DNA from 3 places in the Streptosporangium sp. NBC_01755 genome. Region 1 is predicted to be linked to each of the others. Evidence: riboswitches for the same ligand, from Rfam matches in the RefSeq annotation. Region 1 holds a riboswitch; each other region holds the start of a gene.

Region 1 (3,268 bases):
ATCGGAGGTTCTCGGGTTTGGACTGGCAGCTGTTCGCGCTGGACGTGCTGTCCGCCTCCCCGAGCTTTTCCCGCCGGTTCGCGGCCACGGCCTCGCAGGTCAGACCCGCACGCACCTTCGTCGCCGACCTGCTGGGGGAAGAGCACCCCCGTAGGGACGACGCCGTCCTGCTCACCAGCGAGCTTGCCGGGAACGTGATCCGGCATGCCGTCCAGCGGGAGTTCCTCGTCTCGCTGGCGTTCGCGACCGGCGGCGTGCTGGTCGCGGTCCGGGACTGCGGTTCGTCCAGGATCCCCTACCCGAGGCAGGCGGAGGAGGAGGCCCCGAGTGGCAGAGGGCTCGCCCTGGTCGACACACTGGCGGCACGCTGGGGCTTCCACCGATCCCCCGGAAGCACGAGCGTCTGGTTCCAGCTCGCCACGCCCTCGCCCGGCCTGGGCGGCGACGGCTGATCATGCGGGGTTGTTCCCGGAGGCGTGACCGGCGTCGAAGGTGTTCATCCGCAGCTCTCCGGTGGCTGAGGCGCCGTTGCGGGACAGCACATGGACGCGGCGGCCGTGCGGGTGGATGGGGTGGACATCCGCCGGGGCGGCCCCCTGTGGCGAGTCTCGAAGCGGTACGGGCAGACTCTGGCAAGTGAAGCGAATCCTCATCATCGGCATCGGCGCCGGTGATCCCGACCATCTCACCCTCCAGGCGGTCAAGGCCATCGCCCGTACCGACGTGTTCTTCGTCCTGGACAAGGGTGAGGCCAAGCATGACCTCGTCCAGTTGCGGCACGACCTCGTCGACGCGCACGCCCGCCCGCCGTACCGGATCGTCGAGGCCGGTGACCCCGAGCGTGACCGGACCACCCCCGCCTACGCCCCCGCGGTCGAGGACTGGCGCTCGCGCCGCGCCGACATCTGCGAGCGGTTCATCCGTGACGAGCTCGACGAGGGGCAGACGGGTGCCTTCCTGGTGTGGGGGGATCCTGGCCTGTACGACAGCACCCTGGCCATCGTCGAGGAGATCCACCAGCGGGGCTCGGTCCGGTTCGAGCACGAGGTGATTCCCGGTGTCAGCAGCGTGTCCGCACTCACCGCCCGGCATCGCGTCAGCCTGACCCGGGTCGCCCGGCCGGTGCACATCACCACCGGCCGGCGTCTCGCCGAGGAGGGGCCCTCGGCCGACGACGTCGTCGTCATGCTGGACGCCCACTGTGCCTTCGCCGATCTGGGCGCCGATCTGGGCGACGACTTCGACATCTACTGGGGCGCCTACATCGGCACCCCGGACGAGATCCTGGTCGCCGGACCGGTGTCCGAGGTCGCCGACCGCATCCGCGAGCTGCGTGCCGAGGCGCGGGCGCGCAAGGGCTGGATCATGGACACCTACCTGCTCCGCAGGGTGTCCCGCTGAGCACCTGCCGCGGCGGCCTCCGGAGGCCGCCGCGCGTCCGGCCGGTGTCCGGAGGCCGATCGCACCGGCTTTCTCGGTCCGCCGTCGCCGTCACGGTCGTATGGCTCGCGAAGAAGAGGCTCACCTCCAGAAACCTCGTCCATCCCGGGCCGGTGAGCGGGTCGTGACGGCCGGATCGGCAGACGGAACCGGATCCGGCATGCCGCAATGAATCACCTTATGTTGACTATCCACTACAAAAAGAGTTACATTTCGGACGATTTCGCGGTGGTCCGAGGGAAGTCCGGTGAGAAGCCGGTGCGGTCGCGCCACTGTATCCGGAACGCGAGTTCCGGGAGCCAGGTTACTTGGCCGCCGCGTCCTCATCTGTCGGGACGCGTCATCCCCAAGGAGGCTACTCATGCGTGAGCTGTCCGTTTCACAGCCCGTTCCCCTCTCCCACCTGGCTCGCTGGCTCGTGGCGGTTCCGCTGCTCCTGCTGGTGGCCTACCTGGTCACCTTCGACCAGGGGGCGGTGTCGCAGGCGGGCGACTATCTGCACGAACTCATGCACGACGGGCGCCACCTGCTCGGCGTTCCCTGCCACTAGGCCGCGCGTCGTGATACGTACCCTGCTGCTCCGCGGCCTGCTCGTCGGGCTGGTCGCCGGGCTGATCGCCGCCGTGTTCGCCTACCTGCTCGGCGAGCCGAACATCGACCAGGCCATCGCGCTCGAAGAGGCCGCCGCGCACGCCCAGACCGCGGCCGGGCACTCCCACGGGGAGGAGGCGCTGGTCAGCCGGTCCGGCCAGCAGGCCGGGCTCTTCCTCGCCCTGGCCCTGTACGGCATGTCCGTGGGAGGCATCTTCTCCCTCGTCTTCGCCGGGCTGCGCGGCCGGATCGGACCCCGTTCCGACGTGGTGCTGGCCGCGACGATGGCCGCCACCGCGTTCGTCGCGATCGTGCTGGTGCCGTTCGTCAAGTACCCGGCCAACCCGCCCGCCATCGGTGATCCGGACACCATCGGCAGCCGGACCACGCTGTACCTGGTCCTGGTCGCCATCGGCCTGCTGTCCGTGGCGCTGGGTGTGGCCTGCGCCCGCAGGCTGCCGGCCCGGCCCTGGCTCGCCGGCGCGGCCGGCTTCCTGGTCCCCGTCATCGTCACCCTGTTCGTGCTGCCGACGATCAACGAGGTGCCCGACGGCTTCCCCGCCCAGTTGCTGTGGGACTTCCGGGTGTCCTCCCTCGGCACGCAACTCGTGCTCTGGTCGGCCATCGGCGTCCTGTACGGCGTCGCCGTCCAGCGCGCCGTCCGCCGCGACGCGCTCGCGGTGGCCCCGAACTGAACGTTCGGCGGGTCGGGTACGTCAACAGGATCTCGCAGAAAGAAACCTCGTGATCGGTGCCTATCCGTTCAGTGCCGTCGTCGGTCTCGACGACCTCAAGCTCGCGCTGACACTCAACGCGGTCTCCCCACGGGTGGGTGGTGTGCTGGTCCGAGGGGAGAAGGGGACCGCCAAGTCCACGATCGTCCGCGCGCTCGCCGCACAGCTCCCCGCGGTCAAGGTGATCGCCGGCTGCCGCTTCTCCTGCGACCCGGCCGAGCCGGATCCGGCCTGCCCCGACGGCCCGCACGGCGCGGGCGAGAGTGGGCAGGAGCGTCCGGCCGCGCTGGTGGAGTTGCCCGTCGGCGCGTCGGAGGACCGGCTGGTCGGCGCGCTCGACATCGAGCGCGCGCTCACCGAGGGGGTCAGAGCGTTCGAACCCGGCCTGCTCGCCGCCGCGCATCGGGGTGTCCTCTACGTCGACGAGGTCAACCTGCTGCACGACCATCTCGTGGACCTGCTGCTCGACGCCGCCGCGCTCGGCACCTGCTTCGTCGAGCGCG
Region 2 (3,268 bases), 2.1 Mb from region 1:
AGACCTGTGGCTCGATGCACTCGTAGCAACCGGCGATGGAGGCGATCGTGGCCGTGGGCGCGATCGCGATCATCAGCGAGTTGCGCAGCCCCGTCCTGGCGATCCGCTCCCTGATCTCCGTCCACTCCTCGGACGTCGCGGCCCGGTAGTGGTCGGGGTGGAGCACCCCGGTGGCGGCCCTGGTCTCCTGGTAGGAGGGGTGGCGGCCACGCTCCACGGCCAGGTCCGAGGAGGTCCGGTAGGCGGCCAGCGCGATCTCCTCGGAGATCCGGGTGGACAGCTCCAGTGCCCGCGGCGAGTCGAACGGCAGCCGCAGCGTGAACAGCACGTCGGCCAGGCCCATCACGCCGAGCCCGATCGGGCGCCACCTCTGGTTGGCGCTCCTGGCCTCGGGGGTCGGGTAGAAGCCCAGGTCGATGGTGCGGTCGAGGAACCGCACGGCGGTGCGGACCGTCGCGCGCAGCCGTACCCAGTCGACCCCGTCTCCGGGGGCCGGAGACAGGTGGGCGGCCAGGTTGATCGAGCCGAGGTTGCAGACCGCGGTCTCGGCGTCGCCGGTGACCTCAAGGATCTCGGTACAGAGGTTCGACAGGTGGATGACGTTCTCCGGCCTGGCCGTCTGGTTGGAGGTCCGGTTGGCCGCGTCCTTGAAGGTCATCCAGCCGTTGCCGGTCTGGGCGAGCGTGCGCATCATCCGGCCGTACAGGGTGCGGGCGGGCAGCTGCGCGGCGAACCGGCCCTCGGCTTCCGCGGTCCGGTAGGCGTCGTCGAACGCGGCACCGTACAGGTCGGTGAGGTGCGGGACCTCCTTGGGGTCGAACAGCGACCACACGCCGTCGGCCTCGACCCGGCGCATGAACTCGTCGGGGATCCAGTTGGCCAGGTTCAGGTTGTGCGTGCGGCGGGCCTCCTCGCCGGTGTTGTCGCGCAGTTCGAGGAACTCCTCGATGTCGGCGTGCCAGGGCTCCAGGTAGACGCAGGCCGCGCCCTTGCGGCGGCCGCCCTGGTTGACCGCGGCGACGCTCGCGTCCAGGGTGCGCAGCCAGGGCACGATGCCGTTGGAGTGACCGTTGGTGCCGCGGATCAGCGAGCCCCGCGAGCGGATCCGGCTCCAGGCGATCCCGATGCCCCCCGCGTACTTCGACAGCCGCGCGACCTGCCCGTAGCGCTCGTAGATGGCCTCCAGCTCGTCGCGGGGCGAGTCGAGCAGGAAGCACGAGGAGAGCTGGGGCCTGCGCGAGCCGGAGTTGAACAGCGTGGGCGAGCTGGGCAGGTAGGACATGGTGGCCATGAGCGCGTACAGCTCGGCTGCCTCCTCGACGGTCTCGGACAGGCCGCAGGCCACCCGGAGGAAGAAGTGCTGCGGGCGCTCCAGGACCTTGCGGGTGCTCGGGTGACGCAGCAGGTAGCGATCGTAGACGGTACGCAGCCCGAAGTACTCGAACCTGGTGTCGGCGTCCGGCTCGATGAGCGCGTCCAGGACTTCGGCGTGTGCGGCCACGAACTCCGCGAGCCCGTCGGCGATCAGCCCCGCCCGGTGCGTCGCGGCGACGGACTCGGAGAAGTCGCGGACGCCGTGCTCGGCTGCCTCGTCGGCGATCAGCTCGGCCAGCAGCGCGGCGGCGACCCTGGAGTTCTCCGGGTCGGTGATCACCCTGGCGGCGGCCTCGTCGATGGCCTGCCTGCGATCGACCGTCGCGTTCCCGCTGCCCCGGTCGTCCCCGGCGTTCTCCGCCACGACCCCTGCCGCGTTCTCCACCGCGGTCCCTGCCAAGGTCTCTGTCACCTGGTGCCCCTCGCTCGCTCGGACTTCCCCGTACGGCTCCGCCGGATGGGCACGCGTCCGCGAGCGATCCCGGGCACGCCGGACCGCCTCGTTCCGCGGGCCCTCCCACGAGGCCCTGGACAATCACGTCACCGGCAGGTCTTCGGACTCACGGGCGCCCTGCGCGTGCCTACCGGCCGTCGCTTCCCGGGCATGGTTCACCCAGTGCTCACATGACGGCTTTCGTTCCCGTTCACCGCTGCGGGGCAGTCCCGGAATCTCACCGGGTTCCCTCTTGCCTCGCCCCTTCCGGGGCGAACCAGCAACGAGCAGGATCCTACATCTAGGGGCGTCTGACGCAACTACCCCAACAAGTTGTGTCGGAGGACTTCAGCAACCCGAGCTCGTGGAGTACCCCGCGGGTGCGGGCCGTCTCGGTGAGGAGCCACTGACGGAAGTCGTCGCCGCTGAGGTAGACCCGGCTCCACTCATTGGCCGCGCACAGGGCGCGCCAGCGCGGCGCGGCGTCGATCCTGTCACACAGGGCGATCGCGGCGTCCCGGTCCGCCGGGCTCATGCCCTTGGGCCCCAGCAGACCGCACCAGTCGCTGTACTCCAGCCGGACGTCGACCTCCAGGAGCGTCGGCGCGTCGATCCCGTCGAGCCGGCCGCCCGAGGAGACCACCAGGGGACGCAGGCGGCCGGCTGCGATCTCGGGTCGCAGGGCGCGGGCCGACCCCAGCAGGGCCGCCACCCGTCCGATCTGAAGCGCCTCGGCGGCATCCTCGGCGGCAAGGAAGCCGGCGTACTCCAGCAACCGGGCGTCCACCCCGAGGCACTTGCCGATCATGCCGTAGAGCACGTGGTCGGAGCCGCCCTCCAGCCGTCCGCCGACCGTCAGCGCCGCCGGGTCGCGGCGCAGCTCCGCGGCGAAGTCCTCGAAGGTGTGCAGGCGGGAGTCGGCGGGGACGACCAGGACCGTCCAGTCCCCGACCAGGCGGGCGAGGGGGGTGGTGGCGTCCACCACGGCGGCGGTGTTGGCGATCTCCGCGGCCGTCACCATCGGCATCGCGGTGACGAGCAGCCTGCCCTCGCGCACGAACGAGCCGCGGACGGCGCCGAACGCGTCACGGGGGACGGAACCCAGCGCTCCCGGCCGCTCGACGACCATGGCGGAGCGCGCCAGCCCCGCCAGGACCAGGACGGAGGCGAGCCTGCCCGCCATCCCGCCCCAGCCGTGGCCGTCGGCGGTGGGCTCGAGGATGATCAGGCGGCCCACGGCGGAGTCGGCGGAGTCGGCGGAGTCGCCGACTCTGCCGCAGCTCGCGACGACCATGGCTCCCGCCACCAGCGCGAAAAACCTCCTACGGCGCATAAGCGCCCCTTCCCCCAAGAACCTCCTATACCATAGGTTACCCCTCAATCACTTTCCGCTACAGGTCGGGGAGGTGACCGCAGCCCATCCCTTGACGGGGCGACCATCGTCGGCGGTCGCACCGGTAG
Region 3 (3,268 bases), 2.3 Mb from region 1:
TCGGCTACGTGCTGGCCAAGAGATGGAACGAGGATGTCGACGTGCTGTCGTCGACCTCGTGGCAGCTCATCGCCGGGGGAGTCGTCCTGCTGCCCTTCGCCGTCGCGGTGGAGGGCCCGCCGCCGAGCCTGGACGGACCTGCGATCCTCGGGTTCGGTTATGTCAGCGTCGTCGCGACGGCTCTCGCCTTCGCCGCCTGGTTCGCCGGACTACGGCACCTGTCGGCGGGAACGGTGGGACTCGTCGGGTTGCTGAGCCCGGTGACCGGGGTGCTGATCGGTACGACGATCGCCGGAGAGGCGCTCACCGCGCAACAGTTCTGCGGGCTGATGCTGGCACTCCTCGGCATCCTCCTCGGGCAGCCCGTCGCGGCCCGCCTCGTCGCGATCAGGCGGCAACGACGCCGGGCAAGGCCGGCAGGGCCTGCCCGGCGTCGAGAACGAATCAGCCGCTGACAGTGCCGTGTGGCCACGGACTTCGACTCCGACTCCGACGGCGCTCGGTCGGCGCCCTCCTGAGCGCGGATCCGACGGCACCCGGTCGGTCTCTCATCCCGGTCACGCTAGGCGATCAGGATCGGCCCCCGCACTCCGATATCGAGCCAGGCCGATGGCACCTGGAATATCGTCAGCCTGCGGCCAGGTCCATGCGGAGGAACTCGGTGATGCGGAGCAGCCTCGGTGGGCGTGGCACCTCATCGGAGAGAGCCTGGAACGCCTCGTCTTTCCCGACGAGGCGTGGGGCGGCGAGTTCCACCTCCCTCCCGTCGACCCGGAGCCGCGCCCCGTCGGCCGCCAAGATGTTCTGCACCCAGTCCGAGCGCGATCCATACACCAGAACGAACAGGTAGCCGCCGTCGACGGGGTGCGTATCGAGCGGCGTGCGGTACGTCGTGCCAGAGGTGCGACCGACGTGAGTCAGCACCGGCCATGTCCCGCTCGCGATCGCGCGAGGGTTGAACACCCGCTTGTTCACGTGCCCCCACCACTTCGGCATCGGCATCGGGGTCTTGGCGGGGCCGATCGCTCCCCTGTCACCTGGGGGAACCGAATGCGTCTAGGCTGGACCCGCAGTCGGTTCGCCCTGCCCTCCAGGCAGGCGCGTCGTAAGAGGGAACCCGGTGCGGCCGGCGCTCGCCTGTTTGGCTCGCGAGCTCGCCAATTCCGGGACTGCCCCGCAGCGGTGAGTGGGAACGACCGCCGTCAAACGCACTGGGTCCGAGTACCGGACCGGGGAAGCGACGGCCAGTAGATGCCCGGGCGAAATCCCGGGCGTGCCCGCGAGTCCGAAGACCTGCCACTGCCCGCGTGCGACCACGCACGCGGTGACTTCGGTGACCTCGAGGGCGGGTCGGCGCTGCGAGCGGGCACCAGATCAGGGTGCTCGCCGGTCAGCCGTTCCTTCGCGCCCATGAGAGCACCGGGGTTCTCCATGACTCGCGAAGGAGAGTTTCGTGGCTGAGACTTCCGCCACCCCCGCATCACTCGCCACCGTCCACGGCTATCCACGCCAGGGGCCGGACCGCGAGCTGAAGAAGGCGATCGAGGGCTACTGGGCGGGCCGCGTCACCGCCGATGAGCTGCATGACACCGCGGCCCGGCTGCGCCGCGACAACTGGCGGCACCTGGCCGGTGCCGGCGTGCGGGAGGTCCCCACCGGCGACTTCTCACTGTACGACCACGTGCTGGACACCACCGTCATGGTCGGCGCCATCCCTGAACGTCACCGGGCCGCCGTCGAAGCAGACGCCCTGGACGGCTACTTCGCCATGGCGCGCGGCACCCAGGCCGTCGCTCCGCTGGAGATGACCAAGTGGTTCGACACCAATTACCACTACCTGGTGCCGGAACTGGGGGCGGACACCGTCTTCACCGCCGATCCGGCCAAGCAGGTCGGCGAGCTGCGTGAGGCTCTCGCACAGGGGCACAGCCCGCGTCCGGTGCTGGTCGGCCCGGTGACGTACCTGCTGCTGGCCAAGCCCGCGCCCGGCATGGACCCCGGCTTCGACCCGACCACCCTGCTGGACCGGCTGCTGCCGGTCTACGTGCAGGTGCTCACCGCCCTGCGCGCGGCGGGCGCCGAGTGGGTGCAGCTGGACGAGCCCGCCCTGGTACAGGACCGCGACCAGGCCGTGCTGGACGCCGCGGCCCGCGCCTACCGGGAGCTCGGCTCCCTGACCTACCGGCCGAAGATCCTGGTCGCCAGTTACTTCGACCGGCTGGGAGAGGCGCTGCCGGTTCTGGCCGAGGCGCCGATCGAGGGACTGGGCCTGGACTTCACCGGCCCGGCCGCGGCGAACCTGAACGACCTGGCCAGGGTGGGCGGGGTTGTCGGCAAGCGTCTGATCGCGGGCGTCGTGGACGGCCGCAACGTGTGGATCAACGACCTGGAAAGGTCACTGTCCACCCTGGCCACCCTGCTCGGCCTGACCGACCGGGTGGACGTGGCGGCCTCCTGCTCGCTGCTGCACGTCCCGCTGGATGTCGCGCTCGAGCACGGGGTGGATCCGCAGGTCGGCCGCTGGCTTGCCTTCGCCCGGCAGAAGACGGCCGAGATCGTCACCCTGGCCAGGGCACTGAGCGAGGGCACCGGCGCCATCGCCGGGCAACTGGCCGCCAACCGGGCCGATCTCGCCTCGCGGGCGGCCTCGGCGCTCACCCACGACTCCGCCGTACGGGCCCGTAGCGCGGCGGTCACCCCGGCCGACGCACGCCGCTCCCAGCCCTATCCCGAGCGGGCCGTCGCGCAGCGTGCCCGCCTTGGCCTGCCGTTGCTGCCGACGACCACCATCGGCTCCTTCCCGCAGACCACCGAGTTGCGGGCGGCCCGCGCCGACCTACGCGCCGGACGCATCGACGCCGCCGCCTACGACGAGCGGATCGCCTCCGAGATCCGCTCGGTTCTGGTCTTTCAGGAGGCGGCGGGCATCGACGTCCTGGTACACGGCGAGCCCGAACGCAACGACATGGTCCAGTACTTCGCCGAGCAGCTCAACGGATATCTGGCCACGCAGCACGGCTGGGTGCAGTCCTACGGCACCCGCTACGTGCGGCCGCCGATCCTCGCCGGAGACGTCTCCCGCACCGAGCCCATGACGCTGCGCTGGACCCGCTACGCCCAATCCCAGACGGCGCGTCCCGTCAAGGGCATGCTCACCGGGCCGGTCACCATGCTGGCCTGGTCCTTCGTCCGTGACGACCAGCCCCTGGCCGAAACCGCCCGCCAGGTGGCGCTGGCCCTGCGTGATGAGGTCGCCGACCTGGAGGCC

Evidence for each region. A riboswitch is a leader RNA that binds a small molecule or an ion and turns the genes downstream of it on or off. The one in region 1 is predicted to bind cobalamin.
Region 2: linked by a shared signal. The riboswitch ahead of OG884_RS01595 (ribonucleoside-diphosphate reductase subunit alpha) and the one ahead of OG884_RS30355 (CbtB domain-containing protein) in region 1 are both predicted to bind cobalamin.
Region 3: linked by a shared signal. The riboswitch ahead of metE (5-methyltetrahydropteroyltriglutamate--homocysteine S-methyltransferase) and the one ahead of OG884_RS30355 (CbtB domain-containing protein) in region 1 are both predicted to bind cobalamin.

Annotation. Positions count from the first base shown of each region.
Region 1 is NZ_CP109131.1:6,393,875-6,397,142, forward strand. It holds gene OG884_RS30345 (ATP-binding protein) at 1-452, shown strand, start outside; gene cobF (precorrin-6A synthase (deacetylating)) at 637-1,401, shown strand; adenosylcobalamin (AdoCbl) riboswitch at 1,652-1,798, shown strand; gene OG884_RS30355 (CbtB domain-containing protein) at 1,802-1,990, shown strand; gene OG884_RS30360 (CbtA family protein) at 2,001-2,726, shown strand; gene OG884_RS30365 (magnesium chelatase subunit D family protein) at 2,776-3,268, shown strand, end outside.
Region 2 is NZ_CP109131.1:389,601-392,868, forward strand. It holds gene OG884_RS01595 (ribonucleoside-diphosphate reductase subunit alpha) at 1-1,786, opposite strand, end outside; cobalamin riboswitch at 1,903-2,104, opposite strand; gene OG884_RS01600 (tripartite tricarboxylate transporter substrate-binding protein) at 2,109-3,140, opposite strand.
Region 3 is NZ_CP109131.1:580,462-583,729, reverse strand. It holds gene OG884_RS02430 (EamA family transporter) at 1-455, shown strand, start outside; gene OG884_RS02425 (nitroreductase family deazaflavin-dependent oxidoreductase) at 628-975, opposite strand; cobalamin riboswitch at 1,057-1,315, shown strand; gene metE (5-methyltetrahydropteroyltriglutamate--homocysteine S-methyltransferase) at 1,454-3,268, shown strand, end outside.